Regions from separate parts of the Clostridium sp. JNZ X4-2 genome, predicted to be linked through region 2. Evidence: riboswitches for the same ligand, from Rfam matches in the RefSeq annotation. Region 2 holds a riboswitch; each other region holds the start of a gene.

Region 1 (10,417 bases), 1.1 Mb from region 2:
ATATAATGATGGCAGCAGTAATGGCCCAGGGAGAAACCATAATAGAAAATGCAGCAGAAGAACCGGAAATAAAAGATTTGGCAAAGTTTTTAAACAGCATGGGTGCAAGTATTATTGGGGCAGGTTCCGGAACTATTCATATAATAGGAGTTAAGGATCTAAAGGGAAGTACTCATAAACCCATATGCGACAGAATAGAAGCTGGTACCTTTATGGTAGCTGCTTCCATAACCAGGAGCAGGATTAAAATAAATGGTATAAATGAGGAACATTTGAAACCCATAGTTGCTAAATTGACTGAAGCCGGAGTATATATAAAACCGGAGGGAAATAGTTTGATTGTAGACGGGGACAGGGAGCTAAATCCTATAGATATTAAAACCATGCCTTATCCTGGATTCCCCACCGATATGCAGTCGCAGATGACAGGACTTTTATGTACAGTTAAAGGAACAAGTATAATAACTGAAACTATTTTTGAAAATAGGTTTATGCACGCAGCGGAGATGAAAAGAATGGGAGCAAACATAAAGATAGATGGAAGAAGTGCTGTTATAGAGGGCGTTGACAAGCTTACGGGAGCGGAAGTAAGGGCAACGGATCTTAGAGCTGGTGCGGCTCTCATACTTTGCGGACTGGCAGCAGAAGGGGAAACGGAAGTTATGGATATATACCATTTAGACAGAGGGTATGTAGATATTGAAAAAAAACTTAAGGGCTTGGGCGCTGACATTGAGAGGATAAATTGAAAATTTAATATTATAAAAAAAGAGAAGATTAAAACGGATCTTCTCTTTTTTTATAGTATTAAAATGTATTTTTACAGTTCACAATAGGGTTGGAATATTTGCAGCATATTAATAATAAAAATATTATGAGATGGTAAATGGAAGAAGAACAGCAGAGGGGTATATTATGAACTTTTTAAAAAAATTTGTTATATTGGTATTTATGGCTATGGCTTTTATAATTGTACTTTCCCTGTTCATGGCGGGAAAAGGAAGTGGGCAGGATAGTTTGCCAAGGTTTATAATTAAATCAAGAAATATAATATTTAAAAACAGTAACGGGAATGAAGAAAAGATAAAGGTCTATATAACCAAGGAGCATAAAATAAAAGAAATGAATTTAGAGGAATACGTATTGGGAGTAGTTGCAGGGGAAATGCCGGCGGAATTTTCAGAAGAGGCACTTAAAGCCCAGGCTGTGGCGGCAAGAACCTTTGGGGTTGCCCATATGGAGGCATATGGCGGGAAAAAATATAAAAGCACTACAGGTGCAGATGTATGTGATACCGTTTCGTGTCAGGTTTTTCAAAGCAAAGAGGATAGAATGAATGCATGGCCCAAGGCAAAGGCAGAAGAATACTGGAACAAGATGGAACAGGCTGTACAAGCTACCTCAGGGCAGGTATTGGCCTATAAGGGCAAATTGGTTATGGAACCTTATTATTTCGCCGTAAGTGGAGGAAGGACGGAAAATGCAGAAGATGTATTTGGAGAAGGAGAAGGGTATTTAAGGAGTGTAGAAAGCCCAGGAGAAGAAGATGCACATAAATATAAAACTTCCGTGGAAATGTCATATAAAAACTTCATAGATAAAGTAAATCTTTATTATTCCGGTTCAGGATTGAATGAGGAAGATTTGTCTAAAGAAGTAAATATAGAAGGAAGGACCGAAGGAGGAGCTGTCAGGGAAATTAAACTGGGATCAGTCACTGTGTCCGGTACCAGATTCAGATCTATTATGGGATTGAATTCTACAGATTTCACCATATACTTTAAAGGCAAAATTTATATTCAATGTCTAGGATATGGCCATAGAGTGGGAATGAGTCAGTGGGGTGCCAATGCCATGGCCAAAGACGGAAAAAGCTACATACAGATATTAAGCCATTATTATAGTGGCATAAATTTAAAAAGTGCAGCTTCATTTTTAAAGTAAACAAAATATATTAATATATGACAAAGATGAAATAAAAAGTTTCATCTTATTTTTTTATAAAAATTTTAGAAAAAAGTTCATAAAATATGTATTTTTTGTTATTGTCTGGACAAACTACAAAAAGGAGGTGTTCATATGGACAAAAAATTTTCAAATAAAGCAGTTAACTTTTTTAAAAAGGAGGGCTTCTACATAATATTATTTATCTGTTTATGTATAGTGGCTACAGTTGCACTGCTGACTGCAAGAAATAACAAAAATCAGAGTGCTGAACTGCAAAACAGCAAAGCTACAGAACAAAAACAGGTTAAACAAACTGCAAAAGCAGATAATAAGCCTTCTTCAAGTTATGATAACGCACTTCAAGTTAAAAAGAGCAGTAACGCAAATGCCAAGCAGGAAACTTCAAAAGAAGTGTCAAGTTCAGTAAGTACAGTATTTCAAAAACCAGTAGAAGGAGTTATTGCAAGGGGGTTTTCAGAGGATCCGGTGTATTGGGATTCTACGGCAACTTATAGACCAAATTTAGGTTATGATATACAGACTGATTTGGGGAAACCGGTATTTGCAGCAATGGATGGAAAGGTAGAAGAAGTAAATACTGCAACACAAGATGGAGTAGAGATTATTTTAGATCATCAAAATGGATTGAAAACTGTTTATTCCAATTTGGATCCAAATGTTAAGGTCAGTGCAGGTCAAACGGTAAAAAAGGGAGCAGTTATAGGAATAGTGGGTAAGAGCACCCTGAGATCAGCCTATGAAAAATATGGGAATCATTTGCATTTTGCCGTCTTAAAGGGAAAGGAATTTGTTGATCCAGGCAAATATATAAAATATTAATATTCAGCCATTTCTCTGGGTACTATAGAGAAATGGCCCATATATAATGAATTTTAAAATATAAAAGGGCATATTTATATATGAGGGACAAGTTACAGATTAAAAGATTTCTTTGAATAGAAAAATACATGTAAGCATTTACATATATATGGTTTTGATTATTAACTGATATTTGTATAAAGAACAGCTGTAAAAAGTAAACGGAAAATCCAGAAAAAGTTTTGATATAAAAAATGGTATAAGAAATAAAGGAGTTGAATGAATTTGAAAGATTATATTGAAGAGAGAGTTTTAGAGGTTGCCAAATATATAATAGGTTCTAAAGCTACCATAAGAAAAACTGCCAAAGTTTTTGGAGTGAGCAAAAGCACCATACACAAAGATATGACCGAAAGATTGCCTAAGATAAATCCACAGGTTGCACAAGAGGCTAAGAGTATATTGAATTATAATAAGGCAGAAAGACACATAAGAGGTGGAGAGGCCACTAAAATGAAATATAAAGCTATTGAAGGTTAAAAACATTCCCATTATAATTAGAATATGATATGATAATAAATAGTAAATAAATTTACGTTTTTATTACGAAAAGCAAGTTGGATTAGGAGTGAAAAAAGGGATGTTTTTTAATATAGGAACTGATATGGGAATAGATTTAGGTACGGCTACAGTGCTTGTGTATATTAAGGGCAAAGGTGTAATATTAAAAGAACCTTCGGTTGTTGCCATAGATAAAAGTAAAAACAGAGTACTGGCAGTGGGAGAAGAAGCATGGCAGATGATAGGCAGAACGCCGGGTAACATTGTTGCCATTCGACCATTAAAAGATGGAGTTATATCTGATTACGATGTAACAGAGAAGATGTTAAAGTATTTTATAGAAAAAGCTTGTGGAAAAAAAAGAATGTCAGCACCGCGGATAGTTATTTGTATTCCCTGTGAGGCTACTGAGGTTGAAAAAAGAGCTGTAATTGATGCAGCTAAAAATGCAGGCGCAAAGAAGGTGTTTTTAATTGAAGAGCCCCTGGCTGCAGCTATAGGAGCTGGAATCGATATAACTAGGGCAAGTGGAAGCATGGTAATAGACATAGGTGGCGGAACTACTGATGTGGCCATAATTTCACTGGGGGGAATAGTAGTAAGATCCTCAATTAAAGTGGCAGGAGACAAGTTTGATGAAGCCATAATGAAATATATTAGGAAAGAACATAAATTGATGATTGGAGAGAGGACTTCGGAAGACTTAAAGATAAATATAGGTTCTGCATTTAACAAAGATGAAGAAACAAGTATGGAAATAAGAGGGAGAGATCTAATCACAGGACTTCCCAAGAATATGGAAGTATCATCTAAAGAAATGAGAATAGCATTGAAGGAGACTGTAAATTCCATAGCAGATACGGCTAGGGCGGTATTGGAAAAAACTCCTCCAGAATTATCTGCTGACATAGCTGAAAAAGGTATTGTTATGACTGGAGGAGGGGCCTTGCTAAACGGATTAGGTGATTTAATACAGGAGGTAACTCATGTACCTGTTTATGTAGCTGAAGATCCGGTATCCTGTGTAGCTTTAGGTACAGGAAAGGTTCTTGAGTATTTGGACAAAATGGAAGTCATTTTTACTGGTGATGATATAACCTTAATAGATTGAAAATGTTTTATTGGTGTTAAAAAATTTGTCTATATATCTACAATAAGATATTATTATAATAGAGATAATATGAATGAATTAGTGAATAAAGTATTACTTCAGCCATATTTAAAATTAGATTCAAACGTATATTGCTGGTATTGCTGAATATATCCTCATTGCCATTTGAATCAACTATGCCTATTATTGAGGAGTCTCCTACATTGGGAAGAGATTTTCCCACTCCTTTGCCGGGATGAACAGGAAAGTCTCTTGCCTGTATTTCTCCAATGGTTTTGGAATCTCCTAAACAGGCATCAATACCTATAATGTTGCTATGGGGATGAAGCAATTTTATTTCATTTAGTCTACTTTCAATGTTTAAAGCATGTATGGGCTCTGAAATTGTACCATAAACCGGCAGGGGAAAGTGCTTGCACTTTAGCAGGGTACCTACTAAAGGGCCAAGACAGTCCCCTATATATCTATCTGTACCTATACATACGATGATGGTATCCTTGTTGATGTGATCTTTTAAAAAATAGGCTAAATCGTAATATGCCAGTGGATTCTTATAGTTGGATTTTACTTTATTCAATATATTTCACCTTCTTTATGTGTATGCAGTGCCTATGGATAGTATCCAAAGAGAATACTATATATAATTTATATGATGGAATTATGTAAATTATTATGTCTAAATCACAGGTATGTGATTTCTGAAGGAATAACGAGATACATGAAGAAATAAACATTTAACATTAGATTTTAATGTAATATGAAATTTGAAAATAATTGCACAAAAATGTATACTAAACTACGTTAAACGCCTTTATGTTCTATTTTAGTGTACTTATATGAAATAAATAAGCTGGCATAGCTCAGCAGGTAGAGCAACTGACTTGTAATCAGTAGGTCGTGGGTTCGAAGCCTACTGCCAGCACCAAATGTGGAGGAATTCCCGAGTGGCCAAAGGGGGCAGACTGTAAATCTGTTGTCAGTGACTTCGATGGTTCGAATCCATCTTCCTCCACCAAATATTGGGGGCGCATAGCTCAGCTGGGAGAGCATCTGCCTTACAAGCAGAGGGTCACAGGTTCGAGCCCTGTTGTGCCCACCACATTATAACAAAATAAGCTGGCATAGCTCAGCAGGTAGAGCAACTGACTTGTAATCAGTAGGTCGTGGGTTCGAAGCCTACTGCCAGCACCAAATGCGGAGGAATTCCCGAGTGGCCAAAGGGGGCAGACTGTAAATCTGTTGTCAGTGACTTCGATGGTTCGAATCCATCTTCCTCCACCATAAAAAGCACTGTTAGGGTGTTTTTTATTTTATTAAAATTTTTATAATTGTTGTAAATCAATAATATAGACTCTTATCCAGAGAGGCGGAGGGAAAAAGGCCCGATGAAACCCGGCAACCAGTAGAAGTTTTGCCAAGGTGCCAATTCCTGCAAGTTAATTTTGCAAGATAAGAGAGCAGTTAATTATTTAACCTCTTCTTATTTGAAGAGGTTTTTATTTTTTATACAGTATGGAGGTATTGAAAATGAAAAAATTATTTACGTCTGAGTCAGTTACAGAAGGTCATCCAGATAAAATGTGCGATCAAATTTCAGATGCAATTCTGGATGCCATATTAAAACAAGACCCGTATGGAAGAGTAGCATGTGAAACTGCTACTACTACAGGTATGATTTTGGTTATGGGAGAGATATCAACTAAATGCTATGTAGATATTTCTAAAATAGTTAGGAAAACTGTAAAGGAAATAGGATACACCAGAGCCAAATATGGATTTGATTGTGATACCTGCTCAGTGCTGAGCTCAATTGATGAACAATCATCAGATATAGCTATGGGAGTCAATCAATCCCTGGAAGCCAAAAAAGGACAGATGGAGGAAACAGATGCCATAGGAGCAGGAGATCAAGGTATGATGTTTGGATTTGCCACTAATGAAACTCCGGAATATATGCCTATGCCCATAAGTTTGGCTCATAAGCTGGCAAAAAGACTGGCACAGGTTAGAAAGGATGGAACTTTAAGGTACTTGAGACCAGACGGAAAAACTCAGGTGACTATAGAATATGATGATAATAAACCCATTAGAGTTGATACTATAGTTGTATCTGCACAGCATGATGAACTGGTAACTAAAGAACAAATTGAAAGTGATATAATTGAACATGTTATAAAGCCTGTTGTGTCACAGAAGTTTCTGGATGAAAATACCAAATACTTCATAAATCCAACAGGTAGATTTGTAGTTGGCGGACCTCAGGGAGACTCTGGTCTTACAGGAAGAAAGATAATAGTGGACACCTATGGCGGATATGGAAGACATGGTGGTGGAGCATTTTCAGGGAAGGATCCAACCAAGGTGGATAGATCAGCTGCTTATGCTGCAAGATGGGTGGCAAAAAATCTGGTAGCTGCTGGTGTTGCAGATAAGTTGGAAATACAGCTTGCATATGCTATAGGTGTGGCAAAACCCGTATCTATAACTATTGATACTTTCAACACTGGAAAAGTATCAGAAGAGAAAATAGTTAATATAGTAGAGAAGGTATTTGATTTAAGACCAGCTGTTATAATAAGGGACTTGGATTTGAGAAGGCCAATATACAGACAGGTTGCAGCTTATGGGCATTTTGGAAGAACCGATATAGATTTACCCTGGGAAAAATTGAATAAGGTTGATGATATAAAAAAATATATCTAGAATTGTAGAAGCTCTGTATGTAAATTTACAGAGCTTTTTTTAAGCTAAACTTATGTGCTATAATTATATTCAAAGATATAGATTTTATATGTTTGTTAAAGTGGGAGAGAGCTTATGCAGGATTTACAGGGAATTGTAGAAGATATAATATTTCAAAATAAAGACAATGGATATGTAGTTGCTAAGATGAAAAAAAAAGAAGATACAGTAACTATAGTGGGATGCATACCTTATATAACAGAAGGACAAAACTTGAAGGTTTTAGGAGAATGGGTATTACATCCTCACTTCGGGCGCCAGTTTAAGGTCCAGGTTTGTGAAGAAATAGTACCTGATACTGCTATGGGTATAGAAAGGTATTTATCCTCGGGAATTATATCTGGTATAGGACCTGTTACTGCCAGAAAAATAGTTAAAAAATTTGGAGAAGATACTCTTCATGTGCTGGATGACAACATAAACAGACTGAGGGAAATAGAAGGTATAGGAGAAAAAAAGATAGCTTTAATAGCAGAATCTTATTCCAGACAAAATGAAATAAGAAATGTAATGATATTTTTACAAACTTATGGAGTGACTCCAAACCAATGTGTAAAAATACACAAAAAATTTGGAGCTGATTCAATACGCAAAGTAAAAGAAAACCCATATATCCTTACGGAAGAAATAGGAGGCATAGGATTCAAAACAGCGGACAGAATAGCAAGGAGCCTTGGAATAGAAAGAAACTCCCCCTTTAGAATACAAAGTGGAATAAGATATGTGGTAAATCAGTTCTGCACTTTGGGGAATACTTATATGCCCATAGATAAACTTATTAAAGAAGGAGAAGGCATACTTGGAGTAACTAAAGCGGAGTTAGAAGAAAATATATATGAAAACTCTATAAATGGGAAGATAAAGCTGGAGCAATATGATGACAATCTCTGTGTATTTCCAATGACATATTATTATTGTGAATTAAGTGTAACCAAAAAAATTTTAACCCTTGCTTTCAGTGATTACAAGGACATAGGTTTTGATGTGGATGAAGAAATTAAAAATTTTGAAGACAAAAATCATATTGAATTTGCACCTTCTCAGAAAGATGCTATTAGGGGAGCAGTAAAAAATGGTGTAGAAATAATAACAGGTGGGCCAGGCACAGGCAAAACCACCATAATCAATTGTATAATTCAATTATTTGAAAAGGCAAATTACAAGGTACTTATGGGAGCGCCTACTGGCAGGGCGGCCAAAAGAATGTCAGAAGCTACTGAAAGAGAAGCAAAAACCATACATAGATTACTGGAGATGGGGGTGGAGAATGATAAAGAAGCCATGTTTTTCTCAAGAGGAGAGGAATCACCCCTTCAATGTGATGTGGTAATTATAGATGAAGCTTCCATGATAGATATAATGCTTATGAATAATTTATTAAGGGCCATTTCAGTTGGGACCAGACTTATAATAGTAGGAGATGCACAGCAGCTTCCTTCAGTGGGACCGGGAAATGTACTCCGGGATTTTATAGATAGTAATTGTATTAAAGTAGTTAGGTTGAAGGAAATATTTAGGCAGTCAAAAGAAAGCATGATTATAGTAAATGCCCATAAGATAAATTCAGGAGAAATGCCTATCTTGAATAAAAGACTCAAGGATTTTTATTTTATAAGGTGTAAAAAACCTTCAGATATATTGGATACAGTGATAAGCCTGATTAACAGAAGATTGCCAAACTTCAATAAAAACTGGAACAAAATGCAGCACATTCAAATATTATCTCCAATGAGAAAAGGTATTTTGGGAGTGTCCAATTTAAATGCTGAACTTCAGGAGGTTTTGAATCCTAAAATCCCTGAAAAAAAGGAGAAAAAGATTGGAAATACTATTTTTAGATTAGGTGACAAGGTAATGCAGATTAAAAATGATTATACTTTAAAGTGGACCGAAATTTCAGAAGAAAACTCAGAAGAAGGCATGGGAATTTTTAATGGAGATTTTGGATGCATTGACCATATAGATGAAGAAAAAAATACAGTAACGGTTGTATTTGATGAAGGCAGGAGGGTTGTTTACGATAACATGCATTTAGATGAACTGGATTTGTCCTATGCAATAACCATACATAAAAGTCAAGGAAGTGAATTTCCGGTAATTATTTTACCTGTATTTATGGGTCCGCCTTTACTTATGAACAGAAACTTATTGTATACAGCTATAACCAGAGCAAAGCAGATGGTAGTATTGGTAGGAGATTTGAAAGCCTTGAATTTTATGATAAATAATAATAAAAGCTTTGAAAGATATTCATTATTAAAACACAGAATAATGGATATAATGGAGAGTGAAACAAATGTTGTTGTGGAATAAGATGAATTTTATTCATAAGATTAAGGAAATAGAAAAAGAAATAGTGAAATGGGATAGCATTGGAGAAAAATTTTTAAATGTTATTTCTGTCCCATACAATTCCTCTAAGGTTTTTATGGACATTATTATCACATATATTAAACAAAATAGAAATGTAATTTATATTACAGACGAAAATCCTGATAACATTGACATAATAAAAAATATAAAGAAATATACAAGTTTTAGAAATTATGCTTACTTAAGAAATGCAGAAAATAATGTGAATTGTATATTTAAAATATGCAGCTTTCAAAATGCTTTAAGATTAAAAGAAAAGTTTCAGCTGGTTATATACGATGATATAAATAGTTTTTCTATGTATAACAGTTATGAAATAATTTACTTAGTTGACAGATTAATCTATAAGCAGAGCAAGGTAATTGTATATTCAATACAAAATATACTTAAGAATAGAAGGGAATTGTTTTTTCCCATTGCAGAAGAAGGTCCTATAGTAGAGCCTAGAACTATACTTACCAGATTTGACATGAATAAAGATATACCATTTGTAGTATATGACTACTTGAAGTGGTCCTTAAGTCAGGGAAGAAAGGCCATAATATATGTGCCGGATGGACTTAAAGTGGAAAATGTCTATTCCTATATTCATAAGTATTGCAAGAATTTTTGTAAAAGTATTATATATTTTGTAGAGGAAGAATCTAATAAGAAATCTATAAATAAATTCTTACAGGTAAAGAATTCAATATTAATAACTGACAGTTTTCAACAAATCCTATCTAATGGAAAGAATTCAGATATAATGGTGTACTTTGCTGATAATACAAATCTCAACTATAAAAAATTTGTTTATTTATGTGGAAATATGAGAAGAGGTGAAAAAAATGTAAAGGGAGAGGTTATACTGGTGGCAAATTTGGA
Region 2 (10,417 bases):
CAGTGGTGAATACAGTGGTCATTATAAGATATAGAACTGCTGCTGTAAGAAATACCGATATGGGATCAAAGCTGCTGGCATATATCTGCTGAGCTGATCTCATGAGTTCAACCATTGCTATAGTCGACACCAGCGAAGTATCTTTTAATATAGATATAAACTCATTTCCAACAGGTGGTATTATTATTTTCCAGGTTTGAGGCAATATGATCTTTCTCATAGTTTCGCCATAACTAAATCCCAGCGCTTTTGCAGCTTCAAATTGTCCTTTATTTATAGATTGAATTCCTCCTCTTATTATCTCTGCCATATAAGCTCCGCAATTCAATCCCAGCCCTAATATTGCAGCTGTAAAAGGTGTAAGCTCTATTCCTATAAAAGGTAATCCATAGTAAAAGAAAAATAATTGCAATAGTAGAGGTGTACCTCTAAATATCCATGTATAAAAACCTGATAATGACTTTAATATAATACTTTTAGACAGTTTTAAAAGAGCCAAAAATATTCCAAGGAGAGTTCCCAATATTAAAGTAATTACAGTAAGTTCCACTGTCATTACACTACCTTTAAGTAAAATAGGTAATATGTCCTTAATAAATCCTATATTCACTGTTCATACCCACTTCCTTTTTACATATATTATTTATATATGTCTTTTCCAAACCACTTCACAGAAATTTTAGACATAGTTCCATCTTTCTGAAGTTCATCTACTGCTTTTTGTACTGCAGCTTCCAATTCCTTATCTCCCTTTTTAAACCCTATTCCCATAGGCTCTTTAGTAAGCTCTTCACTGAGTACAGTATATTTCCCCTTTTTATCAGCAGCAGATATATAATATCTTCCAACTGGCTCGTCTACTATAACTGCATCAAGCCTTCCTATCAGCAGATCTTGGAGTTCTTCGGTAGTTTTATCATATTTTTTAACTTCTTTTATGCTTTTAAATTCTTTAACTACATTTTCACTGGTAGTACCAAGAGCTACTCCTACTCTTTTACCGTCTAAATCTTTAGAAGTTTTAATAGAATCATTTCCGGCTTTGGTAACTATAATTTGTGCGTCCTGCACATATGGCTTTGAAAAATCTATCTGCTTTTTTCTATCATCCGTTATACTCATTCCCGATATTATAACATCAAACTTTCCAGATTTAAGTGCCAAAACTATTCCATTAAATTCAGTACCTACAAATTGAGTTTTTACCCCCAACTTTTTTGCTATGGCATTTGCCATATCTATATCAAAACCTTTAAGCACATTTTGATTATCCCTAAATTCCATTGGTGGAAATGAGTCCTCTAGGCCTACCTTTAAAACGCCTGCCTTTTTTACTTTTTCCAAAGTATTTTGTGCGTCTTGTCCATTTCCTCCAGTGCTGCTGCTTCCGCATCCTGCAAATAAAACCACTGTGCAAATAGTTGCCAAGGCTATAACCATCAATTTTTTTAATTTCTTCATTTCTCTCTCCTCTTTTCAAATAATTAATACTTTAACTCCTTAGGTTAAGCATATAATAATTATACATATATTATTATAATTATGCAATACTTTTTTTATTTTTTTTAGACAACTTAAAAGTTGCATTTATATTAAAATAATATTTTTTTAATATAAATGCAACCTTTATCAAGCCTTTCTATATCGTTCCATTGTTTCCTTAAATAATTCCGCAGTTGAAGGTGGTGTATATGAAATGGCATTGGCACCTGCCCGTATAGTATCTCTAATACTCTCTTCATTTTTCCCGCCTGTAGCTATTATGGGAAATTCACTATACTCTTTTCTTATTTTTCTCACTAAATCTGCACTATTTTTACCTGCAGACACATTTAATATTGAAGCTCCCGCTTCTATTCTCTTCTCGATATCATCTCTTTCCGACACCACCGTAACTATAATTGGAATATCAATGGCATCTCTCACAGCTCCTATGATTTCATTGGATGTAGGGCTGTTCACCACTACCCCCATTGCTCCAGTAAATTCAGCATTCAAGGCCAGGTTTATAACCCTCTTCCCCATAGTAAGTCCTCCTCCTACACCGCAAAATATAGGTACATCAGAAGCAGTAACCAATGCCTCCGTTATAACTGATTGTGGTGTAAATGGATATACCGCTAAAATTGCATCTGCATTTATATTTTTTATAACCGCTATATCAGTAGTAAATGCCAAGGATTTTATTCTTTTGCCAAAAACCTTTATTCCACTAGCTTCTCTCATTACAACAGGGAGATTTATCATATGATCTCTAAGTGTTCCTCTTATTTCCGGTACATACTTTACAATTTTTTCATTAATAATTTTCTCGCTCATCTTTTATCTCCTCAAACCAGTTTATTATTTTTCTTACATATATTTTACATTAATTTGAGGGAATATTCTATAAAAATTTTTGGAAGCCTCAATTTAATACATATCTTTTCAATCAGAAAATATCTTTTCTGCTATTTTAACAGCTTCTCTGGCGTCCTTTGCATAATAATCCGCCCCTATCATATCTGCATAATTTTGATTTAATACTGCCCCGCCTACCATGATTTTACAGGTCAGTTTATTTTCCCGTACAGCATCTATGGTTTTTTTCATGTTGATTACAGTAGTTGTCATAAGCGCACTTAATCCAAGTAATTTTATATTATTTTTTCTTACTGCATCTACTATTTTATCCATATCCACATCCCTGCCCAAATCTATGACTTCAAATCCATAATTCTCCAAAAGAACCTTGACTATATTTTTTCCTATATCATGTATATCTCCCTTTACTGTAGCCAGTGCTATTTTTCCCTTTTCTATATTTTTTTCACCATTTTTTAATATGTTTTTCTTTATTATTTCAAAGGACCTTTTAACAGCCTCTGCAGATTGTATAAGCTGGGGCAGAAATATATCTCCCTCTTCATACTGCCTGCCTACTTCATCCAAGGCAGGGATTATATAAAAATTAACTATGTCCTCTTCCTTTTCACTTTTTAATAGCAGGGATGTTATTTCCACAGCCTGGTCTTCCATTCCCTCAATAATTGCAGTATTTAATTTTTTTTCATTATTTTTATCTTTTTTTCCCACTTCAGGTAGAATATTATCTCCCCATTTCGCCCTTTCACTCCTGGATTTATCTCTATATTTTGTTATGTAATTTTTCCCATCCCAGTCTATATTTGTTAAAACCTCAAAAGCTGATATAATATCCTTCACGCCTTGATCCTGTGTATTTATTATAGGCAGATCAAGACCTGCATTAAGTGCCAGTGCAAGAAAAGTTCTATTTAATATACACCTTCTGGGAAGTCCATAGGATATATTGCTTACTCCCAGAATAGTTTTTACTCCAAATTTTTCTTTCACAAGTTTTACAGCTTTTATGGTTTCCATAACTTCTTTTTGTTGTGCAGATGCAGTGAGTGTAAGACAGTCAACTATTATATCTTTTTTACTAATTCCATAGCAGGCCGCAGTTTTAATTATCTTTTCCGCAATTTTAACCCTGCCTTCTGCACTATCCGGTATTCCTTCTTCATCTATAGTAAGTGCTACCACACATCCCCCATATTTTTTCACTATGGGAAATACCTCTTCCATTGATTTTTTTCTTCCATTAACCGAATTTATTATAGGCTTTCCATTATATATCCTGGCTCCAGCTTCTAAAACCCTTGAATTAGGACTATCTATATCAACAGGCAATTGTACCGCCTGTTGTACTGCCTTTACTGCCTTTTCCATCATCTTAATTTCATCAATTTCAGGAAGCCCTACATTTAGCCCCAATATATGAGCTCCTTCGCTCTTTTGAGCTATGGCTTCTTTCTTTATATAATTGACCTTACCCTCTCTTAATTCTTTTTTATAGGCCTCCTGACCTGTAGGATTTATCCTCTCTCCAATAATTCTTATTTCATTTCCCAGAAAAACAGTATCAGTAGATGAACAAACTGCAGTATAATTTTTTTTCTCCACTTCCCTAGGAAGTACATCCTTCAGCTGGCCTATAATTGTCTTTATAAATTCCGGATTTGTACCACAGCATCCCCCCAAAATCCTGACCCCTTTTTTAGCCATAATCAGTATATTTTTTGAAAACTCTTCAGGGGTTATATCATAAATTGTATTTTTTCCGTCATATCTGGGCAAACCTGCATTAGGCTGTACCATGACAGGTATAGATGCATATTTTAATATTTCATCTACAATACCTTGAAGTTCTGCTGGACCCAGTGAACAGTTTACTCCAAGAGCATCCACTCCTAAAGCTTCAAGCGTAAACACCATGGTTTTAGGATCTGTTCCCATAAGTGTTCTGCCATCCTTTTGAAAGGTCATTGTACAAAATATCGGCAGGGAGCTGTTTTCCTTTGCTGCAAGAACAGCTGCTTTTGCCTCATATAAATCAGACATAGTTTCTATTAAAATTATATCCGCTCCGGCTTTTTCACCTATAATGACTTGTTTTTTAAACAAATTATATGCACTCTGAAAGCTCAAGCTTCCTGTAGGTTCCATAATTTGTCCAGTAGGTCCTATATCAAGAGCTACCAATTTATCTCCAGCTTCCTCCTTTGCAATTTTTACTCCAGCTGTAATAACATCTTTTATAGTATAACTGGAAAAATTGTATTTAAGTTCATTGGCTCCAAAAGTATTGGCTGTTATAATATGCGACCCTGCTTCTAGATATTGTCTATGTATTTTTTTTATTGCTTCAGGATTTGTCACATTAAACACTTCTGGCAGCTGACCCACTTGAAGTCCATATTTTTGAAGCATTGTCCCCATAGCTCCATCAAAAAAAATAAATTTTTTATCAAACTTATTTAACAAACTTTTAAAACTCATTTATTTCACCCTTTCTCAAATACAATTTACATTATCACTATATTTCAGCAGCTGTTAAAATTGTATAAACATTAGCTGATTTAAGCTCTCTATTATATATTTTTAGATTTGAATTTAATTTATCTCTCTTTATATAATATATATAAATTAATATATATACAAATTTTTTTCAGTACATTCTGATACTGCTTAATCAGTTGTACTTTTATAAAAATATATAAAAAAGCTGCCTTTCACAAGAAAAGCAACTTTCAATTTCATAAAAAGTTAATCTTTTCTTATCTTTCAGAATTCACTCTGCAACATATTCACCTCAATGCTAAAATTTTCCAAAATAATAGTACAAAGCATCTATATTACAGACAACAAGCTTTAATGTCCAGAAAAAAATTTTTCTATTCAACAATTAGAGCTTTTATTCTGCAGGAATTGACACCGATACATAATTGCCGGTTGTCGGATTTCATAGGGCCTGTCCCTCCATCTCTCTTGATAAGAATATTTTAATATTAATACTTTAAATAGAAATTGTCAATATTTCTGTAATTTTATTTTTTTATTCATGATTTTAAATTTTTTTCATTTTTCTATTGACAAGTCACTCTGTTATCTGTTATCATTTTCTCAATCGAATACGGAACTTCTTATCCAGAGCGGCTGAGGGACTGGCCCTATGATGCCCGGCAACCTGAATGATCATTTTCATTCAACGGTGCTAATTCCAGCAGGTGTATATGTATAACCTGAAAGATGAGGAGCATGAAGAAAAGTCTTCTTGTATCTCACCTGCAAGAAGACTTTTTATTTTGCCAAATTATATAGAAGTTTCGTCCAGAATATTTAATATATCAAAAGAAATATGAGGAGGAGTAAAAATGAGTGAAGAAAGAAAATTAAGTTTTGAGACATTACAGGTACATGCAGGTCAGGTACCTGATCCAACTACAGGAGCAAGGGCAGTGCCAATTTATCAAACAACGTCCTTTGTTTTTAAAGATGCAGATGAAGCTGCTGACTTTTTCCAGCTTAAAAAGCCAGGAAATGTTTATGCAAGAATAATGAATCCTACAGAAGATGTGTTTGAGCAGAGGGTGGCAGCTCTTGAGGGAGGCAGTGCCGGACTTGCTACTGCGTCAGGGCTTGCAGCAATATTATATTCTATATTAAACGTAGCAAGTGCAGGAGATAATATAGTTTCCGCCAGCACACTTTATGGTGGCACATATGAATTATTTTCAGTAACTTTAAAGAAGTTGGGAATTGATGTAACATTCGTAGATCCTGATGATCCTGAAAATATCAGAAAAGCAATTACAGGTAAAACAAAGGCAGTTTATGCTGAAACCATAGGAAATCCAAGGATAAATGTTTTGGATATAGAAGCTGTGGCAAACATAGCTCATGAAAATAAAATACCTCTTATTATAGATAATACTTTTGGAACGCCATACCTTGTAAGACCTATAGAATACGGAGCAGATGTAGTTGTCCATTCTGCAACTAAATTTATAGGCGGGCATGGAACTACAATAGGTGGAATTATAGTAGACGGAGGAAAATTTGACTGGAGAGCCAGCGGTAAATTCCCTGATTTCACCACACCTGACGAGAGTTATAACGGATTGGTATATGCAGATCAAGGTCCTGTAGCCTTTGCTATAAAAGCCAGAGTACAGCTTTTGAGAAATACAGGAGCAACATTGAGCCCACAGAGTGCATTTTACTTTCTATTGGGATTGGAATCACTTTCACTTAGAGTAGAAAGGCATGTGGAAAATACAAGAAAAGTAGTTGAATTCTTAAGCAAGCATCCGAAAGTTTCATGGATAAACTATCCTGAACTAGAAGGGAGTCCATACAGAGAACTGGCTAAAAAATACCTTCCAAAAGGAGCAGGTTCCATATTTACCTTTGGAATAAAAGGTGGACTTGAGGCTGGAAAGAAATTTATAAACAGTGTTAAATTGTTCTCACTGCTTGCAAATGTGGCAGATGCAAAATCACTTGTAATCCACCCTGCAAGTACAACACATGCAGAGTTAAATGAAGAACAGCAAAAGGCTGCTGGAGTAACTCCGGATCTTATAAGACTTTCAATAGGTGTGGAAAATATTGATGATATCATATACGATTTAGATCAAGCTCTTGCCAAAGCTTAATATTATATGAAATAAGTTTTTATCATGATATAAGTTTTTCTCCCAAAATTTATATACCCACCAGTTTGTAAAGCTGGTGGGTTTTTCTATATAATATATTTCAATTTTGAAATTATGGCCTGTGTGAATTCATCTGTAGTTGAATTTCCGCCTAAATCAGGAGTAAAATGCTTTCCTTCATTTAATACAATTTCAACTGACCTCTCAATTCTATCTGCCGCTTTTCTTTCATCCAGATATTTCAGCATCATAGCTGATGATAAAATAATAGCTGTAGGATTTGCCTTATTCTTTCCTGCAATATCCGGTGCCGAACCGTGAGCCGGCTCAAAAATCGCCGCTTCTTCTCCTATATTGGCTCCGGGAACCAATCCCAGTCCACCTACCAGTCCAGAAGCCATATCCGATAATATGTCTCCATATAAATTAGGCATTACAAGTACATCATATTTCTCAGGATTCAATACCAGCTTCATACTCATTGCATCTACTATTACATTTTCAAATTCTATACTATTATAATCCTTTGCCACTTCCTTTGCAGTTCTTAAAAAAAGTCCATCCGACAATTTCATTATATTTGCCTTATGCACGGCAGTGACTTTCTTTCTCCCATTGTTAACTGCATATTCAAAAGCTGCCTTCACTATTTTTCTGCTGGCATTTTTAGATATTACTTTTATGCTCTCTGCTATTTCATCATTTATCATATGCTCTATTCCAGCATAAAGATCCTCTGTGTTTTCCCTAAATATAACCAAATCAACATTTTCATATCTGGATTTTACCCCTGCATAACTTTTTATCGGTCTAACATTGGCATATAGGTTTAAACTCTTTCTCAAAGTTACATTTACACTTCTGAACCCTTTTCCCACCGGTGTGGTTATGGGCCCTTTTAACGCCACTTTATTTTCTTTTATACTTTCAATAACTGTGTCCGGAAGAGGGGTTCCATATTTATTTATAAATGCTGATCCAGCCTCCACTACCACCCAATCTATATCTACTCCACTGGCATTTACAACTTTTCTTGCCGCTTCACTGACTTCTGGCCCTATCCCGTCTCCTGGAATAAGAGTTACTCTGTGCTTCATAAAATTTACCTCAAATCTTTTGAATTTTTATTCAGTATCTTTCTTTACCCAATTTAATAGCCCACCATATTTTATCATATTTCTCTGTCTAAGAGTAGCATCAAATAACATATTATACTCTTCACCTTTTGTTTTATTTTTTACAACAATTATATTGTTCTCAACTTGTTTTAACATATTTTCCATTTTCAATTCATCCATGATTTCTATGCCTTCATAATCTTCAGGATTTTCAAATACCAAGGGCAATATTCCATTGTTTATAAGATTCTCCCTGTGAATTCTTGCAAATGACTTGGCAAATACCGCCTTTATACCTAAATAAAGCGGAACAAGTGCTGCATGTTCTCTGCTAGAACCTTGTCCATAGTTATCTCCCGCTATTATAAATCCTCCGGAGTTTTCCCTTGCCTTCCTGGGAAAATCCTCATCACAGGGAATCAAGCAGTAATCGGATAAATAATGTATGTTGGATCTATAAGGCAAAAGCTTTGAATTAGAAGGCATTATATGATCCGTTGTTATATTATCCCCAACCTTTGTGAGTGCCCTTCCTTCCACAATATCTGCCAGAGGTTTTGCCTTAGGAAAAGGTTTTATATTAGGGCCTCTTACTACCTGAATCTTTTTTTGTGCAATTTCAGATTTTATTATCATATTATCATCTACTAAAAATTTAGAGGGCATTTCTATTTCTGAAGGTGTTCCTAATTTCCTGGGATCCGTAATATACCCCGTCAGTGCAGAAGCTGCTGCAATTTCAGGACTTGCCAAATATATTTTAGCGGATTTTGTACCTGATCTTCCCTCAAAATTTCTATTAAAGGTTCTAATAGACACAGCATTGGTAGCTGGAGACTGCCCCATGCCTATGCAGGGTCCACAGGCACTTTCAAGTATTCTGGCACCTGCTTCTATCATAAGCGCCAATGATCCATTTTTAGATAGCATGGTTAAAACCTGCCTTGATCCTGGAGATATAGTAAGTGATACATTTTCATCTACAATTTTCCCCTTTAGAATATTCGCCACCTTCATCATATCCATATAAGAAGAATTAGTACAGCTTCCTATACACACCTGATTTACTTTTACACCTTCCAGTTCTGAAACAGAAACAACTTTGTCAGGACTATGTGGACATGCTACCATGGGTTCAAGCAGAGATAAATCTATTTCCATTTCATCATCATAAAGTGCATCCTCATCTGGTTGAATATAAGAAAAATCTTTCTCTCTTCCCTGAGCCTTCAAAAATTCATGTACTACATCATCACTGGGAAATATGGATGTGGTAGCACCCAGTTCCGCTCCCATATTTGTTATAGTAGATCTTTCAGGTACGGACAGTGTTTTAACCCCCTCTCCTGTATACTCAAAAATTCTCCCCACTCCACCTTTAACTGTAAGCCTCTTCAGCATTTCCAAAATTATATCTTTTGCGCTGACCCATGAGTTCAATTTTCCTTTCAAGTTAACTTTAAATATACGGGGCATATTTATATAATATTCTTTTCCCCCCATAGCTACTGCCACATCCAATCCACCTGCACCAATGGCAAGCATACCGATTCCTCCACCTGTAGGAGTATGGCTGTCAGATCCCAGGAGAGTATCTCCTGGAACCCCGAATCTTTCTAGGTTTACCTGATGGCATATTCCATTTCCCGGTCTTGAAAAATATATTCCATGCTTTTTGGCTACAGTTTGAATATAAAGGTGATCATCTGCATTTTCAGGTCCAGATTGTAATATATTATGATCTACATAAGCCACGGATCTTTTTGTTTTAACCTTATCTATTCCAAGTGTTTCAAATTGAAGATAAGCCATGGTTCCAGTAGAATCCTGAGTTAGAGTCCTATCTATTCTTATTGCTATTTCTTTTCCTGGTATCATTTCACCTTTAACCATATGGCTTTTTATTATTTTTTGTGCTACATTCAATCCCAAATCTCTATCCTCCATTTCCGTACCTATAATTTTCCTGCCTAACTAGCTCTTTCTTCTTTTTTTTTCGTAACTTCTGGAATTAACTTGCTCACCAGTAATTCCAACTCATTATTTCCTATGATGGTAGTCCTTCCAATCTTATACTGTTCATCCACCCATAATTTTATTTCATTAATTCTCTTATCCTTCTTATCAACTTTTTCATCATCTTTTAATCTATAGTAAGTATTGATCCAGGCTGCAATTCCAGCATGTCCTGAATACTGATTTACAGCTATAACAATTGGTTTACCCAAAATCTTATTTGTATCAAAGGCATTATAGATTTCTTCGTCCTTTAGTATTCCATCTGCATGTATTCCCGCT
Region 3 (10,417 bases), 1.4 Mb from region 2:
TGTAATCCCTGAACTGAGCTGATACATCTTTATTCAAACTTCCTATGGCATCCGCCCTGCACTGCCTGCAATGATACATCTGTTTTAAATGTGGTTCACATTTTTCCCTCATGTTCTTCAATTCAGATTCATTTACAGTATCCCTGTTTTCAAATACACTGCCCTTTACAGGTATTAGAGGCATTATATTGGTCATATAGGCACCGCATTCTTTAACTTTTTTCACTATTTCAGGGATATGAGTATCATTAATTCCCTTTATCATCACAATATTAACCTTTGTCACAATGCCTTTTCCAGCAATATATTTCAGCCCTGACAATTGATTATTCAGCAGTATCTTCCCTGCTTCCTCACCTACAAAAGTCTTTCCCTGATAATTGACAAACTTATAGATCCTGCCGCCTATTTCAGGATCAACAGCATTTATTGTTACAGTAACATGGGTAATTCCCAGCTTTATTATTTCATCGGCATATGCAGGAAGCATTAATCCATTGGTGGAAAGACAAAATGTAATATCCCTGCACTCTTTCTTTATTAATTCTATGGATTTTCTTGTCTCTTGGAAATTTGCAAGTGGATCTCCTGGTCCCGCTATACCCACTACCGTCAAATTTTTTACTCTGTTTTTTACTACCTTGAATTTGTCTCTGGCTTCCTCAGGGGTTAGAATTCCGCTTGTCACACCAGGTCTTGATTCATTTACACAATCATATTTTCTATTACAAAAATTGCAGCTCACATTGCATTTCGGAGCCACAGGTATGTGCATTCTGGCATATTTATGGGCGGCACAATTATAGCATGGATGCTCTAATGTCCTCTCCTCAATACTTTTTGCAAAATTAACAGGCATATTTTATTATCTCCTCTCTCTTATAACTTTAAATAAAAAGGCTAGATAAGCTTATTTTCAACTTATCTAGCCTCCAGTATTTCTGGTCAACTACATTTAAAAAGCACAGAATTTTTTATTTTAATAGTACAAAACATTGTCAAACAACTTTTCCTTTATTTCATCAACCTTATCAAGTTTCTCCCAGGGCAAATCTATATCGGTTCTTCCAAAATGTCCATAAGCCGCTGTTTTCTTGTATATGGGTCTTCTCAGATCCAAATCTCTTATGATAGCTGCTGGTCTTAAATCAAACAGCTTATTTATAATTTCTATTATCTTCTCTTCAATGATTTTCTCCGTACCAAAGGTATCCACACTTATAGATACCGGTCTTGCCACACCTATTGCATAGGCAATTTCAACTTCTATTTTGTCTGCCACACCTGCGGCCACTAAATTTTTTGCTATCCATCTTGCTGCATATGCTCCTGATCTGTCAACTTTCGTAGGATCTTTTCCTGAAAAAGCTCCTCCCCCATGCCTTCCGTATCCACCGTAGGTATCAACTATTATTTTTCTTCCTGTAAGTCCTGAATCAGCCTCTGGACCTCCTTTTACAAATCTTCCTGTAGGATTAACAATATATTTTGTACTAAAGTCTATAAATTTTTCAGGTATTACTTTTTTTATAACCTCATCTATTATGTCCTTTTCAATTTGTTCGTGTCCTATGCCTTCTTCATGCTGGGAGGATATCAAAACTGTATCCACCCTTATAGGCTTTTCACCTTCGTATTCTACTGTAACCTGAGTTTTTCCATCCGGCCCAAGATAAGGAATAATTCCATTTTTTCTTACCTGGGCAAGTTTCCTTGAAAGTTTATGGGCTAATGATATGGGAAGTGGCATGTACTCTGGAGTTTCATTGGTGGCAAATCCAAACACCATTCCCTGATCTCCCGCACCAATTGCCTCAATAGTATCTTTTTCTCCTCGTTTGGCCTCCAGAGATTCATTTACCCCCAGGGCAATATCTGAAGATTGTTCATCTATGGAGGTTATAACAGCACAATTGCTGGCATCAAACCCAAATCTGGAATTATTGTACCCTATATCGCTGATAGTTTGTCTAACTATTTTAGGTATATCCACATAAGCTTTAGTTGATATTTCACCTACTAAAAGCACTAATCCAGTATTTACAACTGTTTCACAAGCCACTCTTCCATACTTATCCTGTTCAATGACTGCATCTAGAACTGCATCAGATATTTGGTCGCAAATCTTATCAGGATGTCCTTCTGTTACTGATTCCGATGTAAATAATCTACTCACTTTAAACCCTCCAATTTATTTAAATATTTTTTATGCATAACTCTAATACGAACTTAAAATGAAATTTTTTAAGAGTCTCTTATCTTCTTACTGCAAAACAACTTATATAAAATTACAAGTGCCAGTACCCATACCGGTATGACATAAAGAGCCACCCTGGTGGCAGGTAAAAATCCCAATGAAACAACAATGGCCAACAGATATATTATAGTAATATAGGATGATATAGGACACAGCGGCATTTTAAATTTGATTTTCTCACCTGCTGCAGATTTTTCCTTTCGAAACTTCAGCTGGGTTATTAGAATGGTTCCCCAGGCAGTCAGAATAGCTATAGTTGTCACTGAAGAAATATATCCAAAAACCTTTCCTGGAACAAAATAATTCAATATTACAGCAATTACTGCTACTCCTGTGCTGAAAAGTATTCCTACATAGGGTACTCCGGATTTATTCACTTTACCAAATACCTTTGGTGCATTATTATTCAGAGCCAAACTATAAAGCATCCTGCCATCCACATACAGAGCACTATTCATACCTGAAAGAGCTGCCGTTAAAATAACAAAATTTATAACTGATGCAGCTGCAGGAATTCCAACTTTGGAAAATACAAGTACAAAAGGACTTCCATCTATTCCAATTTTGTTCCATGGATAAAGCGCCAGCATTACAGTAATAGACCCTACATAAAAAATAAGTATACGCCAAAACACATCGTTTATTGCCTTGGGTATTGATTTCTGAGGTTCTTCTGCTTCACCGGCAGTTATACCAATAAGTTCCACACCTCCAAAAGCAAAGGTTACAAAAACAAAACATAAAATAAATCCCTTAAATCCATTGGCAAAAAATCCACTATTATCCCATATATTAGACAATCCAACAGAATGTCCAGCATTATTAAATCCTAAAAATATAATCAATATTCCAAAAATAATCATGCATATGATAGCAACTACCTTTACAAGGGCAAACCAGAATTCAAACTCACCGTAAGCTTTAACACCAATTAAATTAATTGCAATCAGTATTAATAAAAATATTAGGGCAGTAAGCCATTTTGGAAATTCAGGCAGCCAAAACTGAATGTAAATTCCCATTGCTGTAAGTTCAGCCATAACAGTAGCTGTACATTGAAACCAATAAGTCCAGCCCGAAAAGAATCCTGCAAAAGGCCCCAGATAACGAGTTGCATAAGCACTAAATGATCCTGAATTAGGCTGGTCTACAGCTAATTCCCCCAATGCCCTCATAATCAAGAAAATAAATAAACCACCTATTAAGTAGGCTAAAATAATAGCAGGTCCACCTGTTTTAATAGCATCAGCAGATCCATAAAATAAGCCTACTCCTATAGCACCGCCAATAGCAATCATCTGTATATGACGATTCTTTAAATCCTTTTTTAATGGCTGTTGTTCTAAATTTTTGCTCATTTCATACCTCCATAAAAAACTAATATAAAAACTTCCTACTTGAGAAAACATAGGAAGTTACATTTTATGTTTCTCATCTTTCAGGACTTACCTGCTGGAATTAGCACCATTGATTATATAATGCATAATCAGGTTGCCGGGTATCATAGGGCCAGTCCCTCCACCTCTCTTGATAAGAACTATCATATTTAATTTTAAATTTGAAGTCAAAATAAAAAACTTCCTGCTGAGAAACCGCAGGAAGTTATATTTCCTCTGTTTCTCATCTTTCAGGTTTTCACCTGTTGGATTTAGCACCGTTGGGTATATAATACATACCAGGTTGCCGGGTATCATAGGGCCAATCCCTCCACCTCTCTTGATAAGAAATTTTATATTTTGATCTACAAACATCAAACTGATTATATTTACTATATAATTTTTAAGCTCTCTTGTCAATACATATTAAAATAATAATCTCAATATTGTCAGCATCATTTGTCAGTTATCCCTTAATCATACAAACTTTTACTGAAGTATCTGTCTCCCCTGTCCGGAAATACAGTAACTATATTACCTCTATCTATAGTTTCAGCCAGTTTTAATGCTGCCGAAAGAGCTGCTCCTGAGGAAGATCCCACTATTAATCCTTCTCTTCTTGCAAGTTCCCTAACTGCGGAAAAAGCTTCATCATCATTTACTTTTATAACTTTATCCACTAAGTCCAAATCCATAGTATCCGGCAGGAAATCATTCCCTATGCCTTCAATGGCATAACCGTGTTCTTCAGTACCTCCACCAAGAGTAGAACCTTCCGGATCAGCCAGTATAGCTTTTATATGGCTGTTCTTTTCCTTTAAATATTTTGCTATACCCGTAAAAGTTCCCCCGCTGCCTGCCCCGGCAACAAAATAATCTATTTTCCCCTTCAGCTGTTCATATATTTCAGGACCTGTTGTAATATAATGAGCCTTGGGATTATCTGCATTTTCAAATTGCCCCAATGATATGGAATTGGGTATTTCATTTAAAAGTTCCCTGGATTTTTCTATAGCTCCCCTCATTCCGCTTTCCTCAGGAGTATGAACTATTTCTGCCCCAAGTGCTTTCATAAGCACCTGCTTTTCTATTGAAAACTTTTCTGGAACTGCAAATATTACCTTATATCCTCTATTTAATGCTCCTAGTGCAATTCCAAGCCCAGTATTTCCAGCTGTAGCCTCTATTATTGTATATCCTTTCTTTAATTTTCCCCTTTTTTCAGCCTGCTTTATCATATAATCGCCAATTCTATCCTTTACACTGCCTCCTGGATTAAAATTTTCAAGCTTTGCATATATATTGACTCCATCTTTTAAATCAAATTTATTTATTTTTAGTATAGGTGTTTCTCCTATCATTTCTTTAATATCATCAAAAACTTTCATATAAGATTCCTCCATCTAATACTTGTTAAATTCATTTATTATTTTTCAAATTCCGGAATTTTGAAAAACAAAAAACCTTCTGCCTCTTTACAGAGGCAGAAGGTTACTTCCGCGGTTCCACTCTGTTTAATAATATAAATCGTAAAAATAACAAACAAAATACGATAAATAAAATAAAACTTTTATTGGTACAATCATACCTCAACATTTTAACGGTTGTATCCGCTGAAATCTACTTCAATTCAATTCAGTGCTCCAAGATGCACTTCAATTACTCTCCGCTAAAATTTCCTTGCACCTAATGGAAATTTTCTCTAAATAGCATCCTGTAATTTACTCTTCTTATCATTGCAATTTTTAATAACCTCATAATACTACATAAATATAATTTAATCAAGTATTATTTTGCATTTTAAATAATTTCAACTTTATATATTATAAAATATCACTGACCTTTAAATTCTCCGATATTATAAGTTCCGGCTCAGTATCTTTAACAACTTGCTCTACTGTAAGTCCTTGTGCTATTTCTTCCAGAAGCAGTCCCTCATCTGTAACCTTTATTACAGCTTCATCAGTAATAATTAAGTTCACTGCTTTAACTGCCGAAATAGGCATGGAACATTTTCTCTTGATTTTAGATGACCCATCTTTGGCTTTATGTGTCATGGCAACCACTACCTTTTTAGTACCTACCAGTATGTCCATAGCTCCTCCCACTCCAGGTATATATTTATCATTTCCACATGGCACTGCCCAATTGGCTATATTTCCTTCTGAATCTACCTCTAAAGCACCTAATATGGTTATATCTACATGTCCACCTCTTAAAATCAGAAAAGCTGTATCTAAATTAGCAATGGAACAACCGGGCAGTGCATTTATTGGTCCTCCGCTTGCACCGCAAAAAAATGGACTGTCCTCATTTTCTTTTACATCTGTTCCAAAATTCAAGACCCCGTTTTCAGACTGCAGCATAACATTTATTCCCTTTTCAATATAGTTGGCTGCTAAAGTTGGAATACCAAATCCAAGGTTTACTACCATTCCATCCTTTAATTCTCTGGCAGCTCTTTTTGCTATCTTATTTTTTATATTCATTTGAAATTCCCCCCCGCTTTTAAGTTGTCCAATTAAATATAGATTATTGTAGTCTACTCCATACCTTTCTCATCTTACTCTGACATTCTTCATAACTGTATCCTACACATATTGCATCATTAAAAATTCCCGGCGTTTGAACTATCTCCGGTTTGATTTCACCGGCTTCAACTATTTCTTCAACTTCCACAATAGTTATATCTGCCGCTGCTGCCATCAGCGGGCTGGCAGTAGGTGCACCGCTATAAACAAGATTTCCCATTTTATCTGCCTTTTGAGCTTTTATTATAGCTACATCTGCCTTTAAAGGAGTTTCCAATAAGTATTCCCTGCCATCTACTTCTATCTTCTTTTTACCTTTTTCAAGCAAGGTTCCCAGTCCTGTAGGTGTCAGCACTCCACCTAATCCAGCAGCAGCACACCTTATCTTCTCAATTAGGCTGCCCATAGGATAATACTCCACTTCTATTTTGTTATCCATATATTGTTTTACAGCAGTAGGATTGGTTCCTATATGAGAACCTATAAACTTTTTTACAAGCCCATGATCAAACAGCAGTCCTATATCAAATCCTCCTCCTGGAAAAGAATTTGTTGAACATATAAGTGTCAAATCACTTATATTAAGTTCTACCAATTTATCAACAGCCATCAATGGTGTATTGCTTCCAAGAAATCCCCCAATCATAATGGTTGAGCCATTTTTAACATATTTCTTTATTGCTTCCTCCATATCTAAAAATTGCGGCATATTATATTCCCCCTTATAAAATAAACAGCCCAAAATCAAACTAGTGTAATATGATTACACTATATTATTTTATTGTAAACGACTACTGCTTGTCAATATCTTATATCTGCTGATTTCTAAAATGAATCTTGTTTAGTTATAATAATTAACCTAAGATTAAAAAGTCACTTTTATCATAAAATATGATAAAAGCGACTTTTATTAATTATTTCCATATTAATTTGGATAATTCAGCCTTTCATCCGGGATATCTGTCAAAACTTCTTTGAGAAATTTATCTGCCCAGTATTTCGCCATAGGAAGATTCATGTCCAAATAATTTCCACAGTCTTTTGGATCAGCTCCAGGTATATCTCCTTGAAAATTTAATATGAACTTATACATCTCCACCAGCAAATCCACAATATCCTTTGACTCATAGTCTCCATGCAAAATCAGATAAAATCCCGTTCTGCACCCCATGGGTCCAAAATATACGGTTTTATCTCCATAAATACTGTGATTTCTCAAAAAAGTTGCTCCTAAATGCTCAATGGTATGAACTTCCGCTGTATTCATAACAGGTTCATCATTAGGGCTTGTCATTCTTATATCAAATGTGGTTAGAACTACCTCTCCATATTTATCTTTTCTGGAAACATAAACACCTGGTATCAGTTTTAAATGATTGACAGTGAAACTTGAAATTTTATCCATGTAATATCGCCTCCTGTAGCATTTATTATACATCATGTTCAACCTGTAATCAATTATTCAGTTTTACCCTAATGTCCGAATACAACAGCTATTTCAAAGCCGGCTCTACATGTATAATTGCATATTTTATTTTAAATTCACTGCTCAGCATGCTTTCTATCTTTTCCGTAATACTATGACTTTCAAGTACGGTCAATTTGGAGCTGACGCCTATTACGATATCAAGTAAAATGTTGTTTCCATGTACCCTGGCCTTTACATCCCTGACACTGTCTACGCCTTCAACTTGATTTATTTTTCCAATTATCTTATCCAGCTGCCTGCTGTCAAAACCATCAGTTAAACTTTGGGCGGACTCCTTGAAAATTCCCATTCCTGTTTTTATTATCAGTATTCCCACTATTACTGCTGCCAGTGGATCTATCCAGGGAAAACCAAACTGCGATGCTATAATTCCACAGGCAGCCCCAAGGCTGACCCAGGCATCTGAAAGATTGTCCTTTGCAGCAGCCATAAGTGCCATACTCTTAATTTTAACTGCCACTTTCCTGTTATACCTGTACACTACATATACCAATACAGTACATACAATGGAAACCAATGCAGATATCATATCCGGTGCCTTGGCCTTGAAAAATATAGTGGAGTACACTGCATTGTAAAAAACCTCTGCTCCTACAGCTATCATTATCAAAGAAGCAACCAGGGTAGATACCGTCTGTGCTCTCAAATGTCCATAGGCATGATCCTCATCGGCAGGTTTTCTGGATATTTTAAGTCCTATAACAATGGCTAGGGAAGCTATTATATCCGTGGAATTATTAATGCCATCCGCGAAAAGAGCTCTGGAGTGAAAAAAATATCCTATACTGAGCTTAAATAAAGATAAAAACACATATACTATAACATTTACCTTAGTTCTCTTTTCTGCAATTTTAAGATCTTTATAATCCTCTTCCATCTATTCTCTCCTATAAAACCTACATTTTTGAAGCATTGCTCCACTCCACTGCCTTTATTATATTTAAAAGTGTCCTGTTTACTGGAGTATCTACTCCATATTTTTCTCCCAGTCTGCATACAGTTCCTGCAAATATATCGACTTCAGTTTTTCTGCCATATTCAATATCCTGACACATTGAAGTATTGCTGCGGGGAGGCATGGAAGCAAGTACCTTATTCCATTTTTCAATATCCCCTCCGCTTAAATTTATGCCGATTTTTTTGGATAACCTTACCACTTCCCACATGGCAGATTCCATAAGCTCTTTCGCCGCGCCTACAAATTGAAATACTCCATAATTCTCTCTTACAACTGCTGAAGCCTGATTTATCCCCACATTGATCATAAATTTATACCACAGGGAGTGCATCATATCCTTTGGAATGCTGTAGGCTATATCTGCCCTGTCAAAAAGTTCTTTTATCCTCTGTACTTTTTCCGAGTAAATATTATTTGTTTTTTCGCCAAAAACTATATTTCCGTAACTGGAAAAGGAGATCTCATTGCCCTTTCGGTTTCCATCAATGGCAATACAGAGGGCATAGAGCATTTTATCCATTCCATATTTTTTCCCTATTATCTCTTCGCTGGTAATTCCATTCATAAGAGATATTATAATTGTATCTTTCCCAACTTGATTTTTCATATCCTCCACAGCCTGACAAAGTTGATATGACTTTACTGAAACAATAATCAAATCTGCCGGTTCTGTTTTTTCTTCCGGATCCACATATGTAAAGTCATATCTTTTTCCATTTATTATAAATCCATTTTTCTTATATCTTTCAGCCCTTTCTCCACCTGCTATGACTTTTAATCCTGCTGGATTCAAGTCATACAATTTACTGTCATATGCACATCCAATAGCCCCCATTCCTATGGCAGCTATATTTTTTATACTGTTCATAATGTATCCCCCTCCATTCAATATTTACTATATTACATTTACAATAATATAATAAATTATATATAAATAACAATATACTCTCGGTTAATTTATTTCTATTTTTACCCTGCTTCCTCCCATTCCTGCCTCAGCAGGAGATACTATAAGTTTTACCGGCATTCTTTCCTTGATAACTTCCAAATGGCTTATTATTCCTATTGATAATTTGTCATTATGAATTTTTTCCAGGGAATCCATAACTATTTCAAGTAAATTATCATCTAGAGTACCGAAACCTTCATCTAAGAAAAACAGTTCCAAAGGTGCTGTGCCCTTTAACTGTATTTGAGCAGATAGAGCCAGTGCCAAAGCTAAAGATGTCACAAAAGTTTCACCTCCTGACAATGTGGAAGCATCCCTCTTTTTCCCCCCATTTTTATAATCCCTGATAAAAAATCTTCCGTCCTCATCAACTTCTAATCCATAATTTTCACAGGTAATCTGCCTCAATTTTTTATCTGCTTCCAGGGATATATATTTCAATTGATTTCCAGCCACAAACTCCACAAATTTTTTACCTTTAAATAATTTTTCCAGATCATCTAAAAGTCCTAATTCATGTTCCATTTTTTCTTTTTTTTCTAAAAGAACCTTTAACTCTGATAACTTTATATTTATAGAATTTACCTCTTCATTTATTTTTATTTTAGCTTCATATAATTTATTCAATTCATTATTCTTTTCATTTTTATCCTGCTGCATTTGGATCCACTGGCCTTCTGTTAAAGTTTTACCCCCTGTATTTTTATAGAGATTTTCTATAGTGACATTTAACTTTACAAGAAAATCCTTATACTCCTGTATCTTTTCCCTTAGTTTATTCATATCAAGCCTGTTCATAAAAAACTTTTTAACTTCATATATGTCTTTAAATGGTTGCTCTTTCAGAGCTTTTTCCA

The links. Region 2 has a riboswitch for S-adenosylmethionine ahead of ACYUJ6_RS03745 (homocysteine S-methyltransferase family protein). Riboswitches for the same ligand answer to the same signal wherever they lie in the genome.
Region 1: another riboswitch for S-adenosylmethionine. It lies ahead of metK (methionine adenosyltransferase); the one in region 2 lies ahead of ACYUJ6_RS03745 (homocysteine S-methyltransferase family protein).
Region 3: another riboswitch for S-adenosylmethionine. It lies ahead of ACYUJ6_RS10715 (amino acid permease); the one in region 2 lies ahead of ACYUJ6_RS03745 (homocysteine S-methyltransferase family protein).

The regions. Positions count from the first base shown of each region.
Region 1 covers NZ_CM142685.1:3,242,758-3,253,174, reverse strand. The annotation lists gene murA (UDP-N-acetylglucosamine 1-carboxyvinyltransferase) at 1-749, shown strand, start outside; gene spoIID (stage II sporulation protein D) at 916-1,944, shown strand; gene ACYUJ6_RS15645 (peptidoglycan DD-metalloendopeptidase family protein) at 2,080-2,787, shown strand; gene spoIIID (sporulation transcriptional regulator SpoIIID) at 3,052-3,306, shown strand; gene mreB (rod shape-determining protein MreB) at 3,407-4,438, shown strand; gene yyaC (spore protease YyaC) at 4,476-5,015, opposite strand; tRNA gene ACYUJ6_RS15625 (tRNA-Thr) at 5,288-5,363, shown strand; tRNA gene ACYUJ6_RS15620 (tRNA-Tyr) at 5,369-5,453, shown strand; tRNA gene ACYUJ6_RS15615 (tRNA-Val) at 5,462-5,537, shown strand; tRNA gene ACYUJ6_RS15610 (tRNA-Thr) at 5,554-5,629, shown strand; tRNA gene ACYUJ6_RS15605 (tRNA-Tyr) at 5,635-5,719, shown strand; SAM riboswitch class I at 5,790-5,894, shown strand; gene metK (methionine adenosyltransferase) at 5,966-7,141, shown strand; gene recD2 (SF1B family DNA helicase RecD2) at 7,256-9,493, shown strand; gene ACYUJ6_RS15590 (hypothetical protein) at 9,477-10,417, shown strand, end outside.
Region 2 covers NZ_CM142685.1:790,738-801,154, reverse strand. The annotation lists gene ehuC (ectoine/hydroxyectoine ABC transporter permease subunit EhuC) at 1-610, opposite strand, end outside; gene ACYUJ6_RS03755 (ABC transporter substrate-binding protein) at 640-1,461, opposite strand; gene ACYUJ6_RS03750 (beta/alpha barrel domain-containing protein) at 1,630-2,319, opposite strand; gene ACYUJ6_RS03745 (homocysteine S-methyltransferase family protein) at 2,428-4,842, opposite strand; SAM riboswitch class I at 5,239-5,341, opposite strand; SAM riboswitch class I at 5,484-5,599, shown strand; gene ACYUJ6_RS03740 (hypothetical protein) at 5,577-5,705, shown strand; gene ACYUJ6_RS03735 (O-acetylhomoserine aminocarboxypropyltransferase/cysteine synthase family protein) at 5,718-7,001, shown strand; gene ACYUJ6_RS03730 (isocitrate dehydrogenase (NAD(+))) at 7,088-8,098, opposite strand; gene ACYUJ6_RS03725 (aconitate hydratase) at 8,126-10,066, opposite strand; gene ACYUJ6_RS03720 (2-isopropylmalate synthase) at 10,090-10,417, opposite strand, start outside.
Region 3 covers NZ_CM142685.1:2,234,474-2,244,890, forward strand. The annotation lists gene nifB (nitrogenase cofactor biosynthesis protein NifB) at 1-859, opposite strand, end outside; gene metK (methionine adenosyltransferase) at 980-2,176, opposite strand; gene ACYUJ6_RS10715 (amino acid permease) at 2,245-3,615, opposite strand; SAM riboswitch class I at 3,686-3,794, opposite strand; SAM riboswitch class I at 3,875-3,983, opposite strand; gene ACYUJ6_RS10720 (PLP-dependent cysteine synthase family protein) at 4,107-5,021, opposite strand; gene ACYUJ6_RS10725 (3-oxoacid CoA-transferase subunit B) at 5,457-6,122, opposite strand; gene ACYUJ6_RS10730 (CoA transferase subunit A) at 6,166-6,873, opposite strand; gene ACYUJ6_RS10735 (S-ribosylhomocysteine lyase) at 7,090-7,569, opposite strand; gene ACYUJ6_RS10740 (cation diffusion facilitator family transporter) at 7,658-8,530, opposite strand; gene ACYUJ6_RS10745 (ketopantoate reductase family protein) at 8,550-9,479, opposite strand; gene ACYUJ6_RS10750 (AAA family ATPase) at 9,564-10,417, opposite strand, start outside.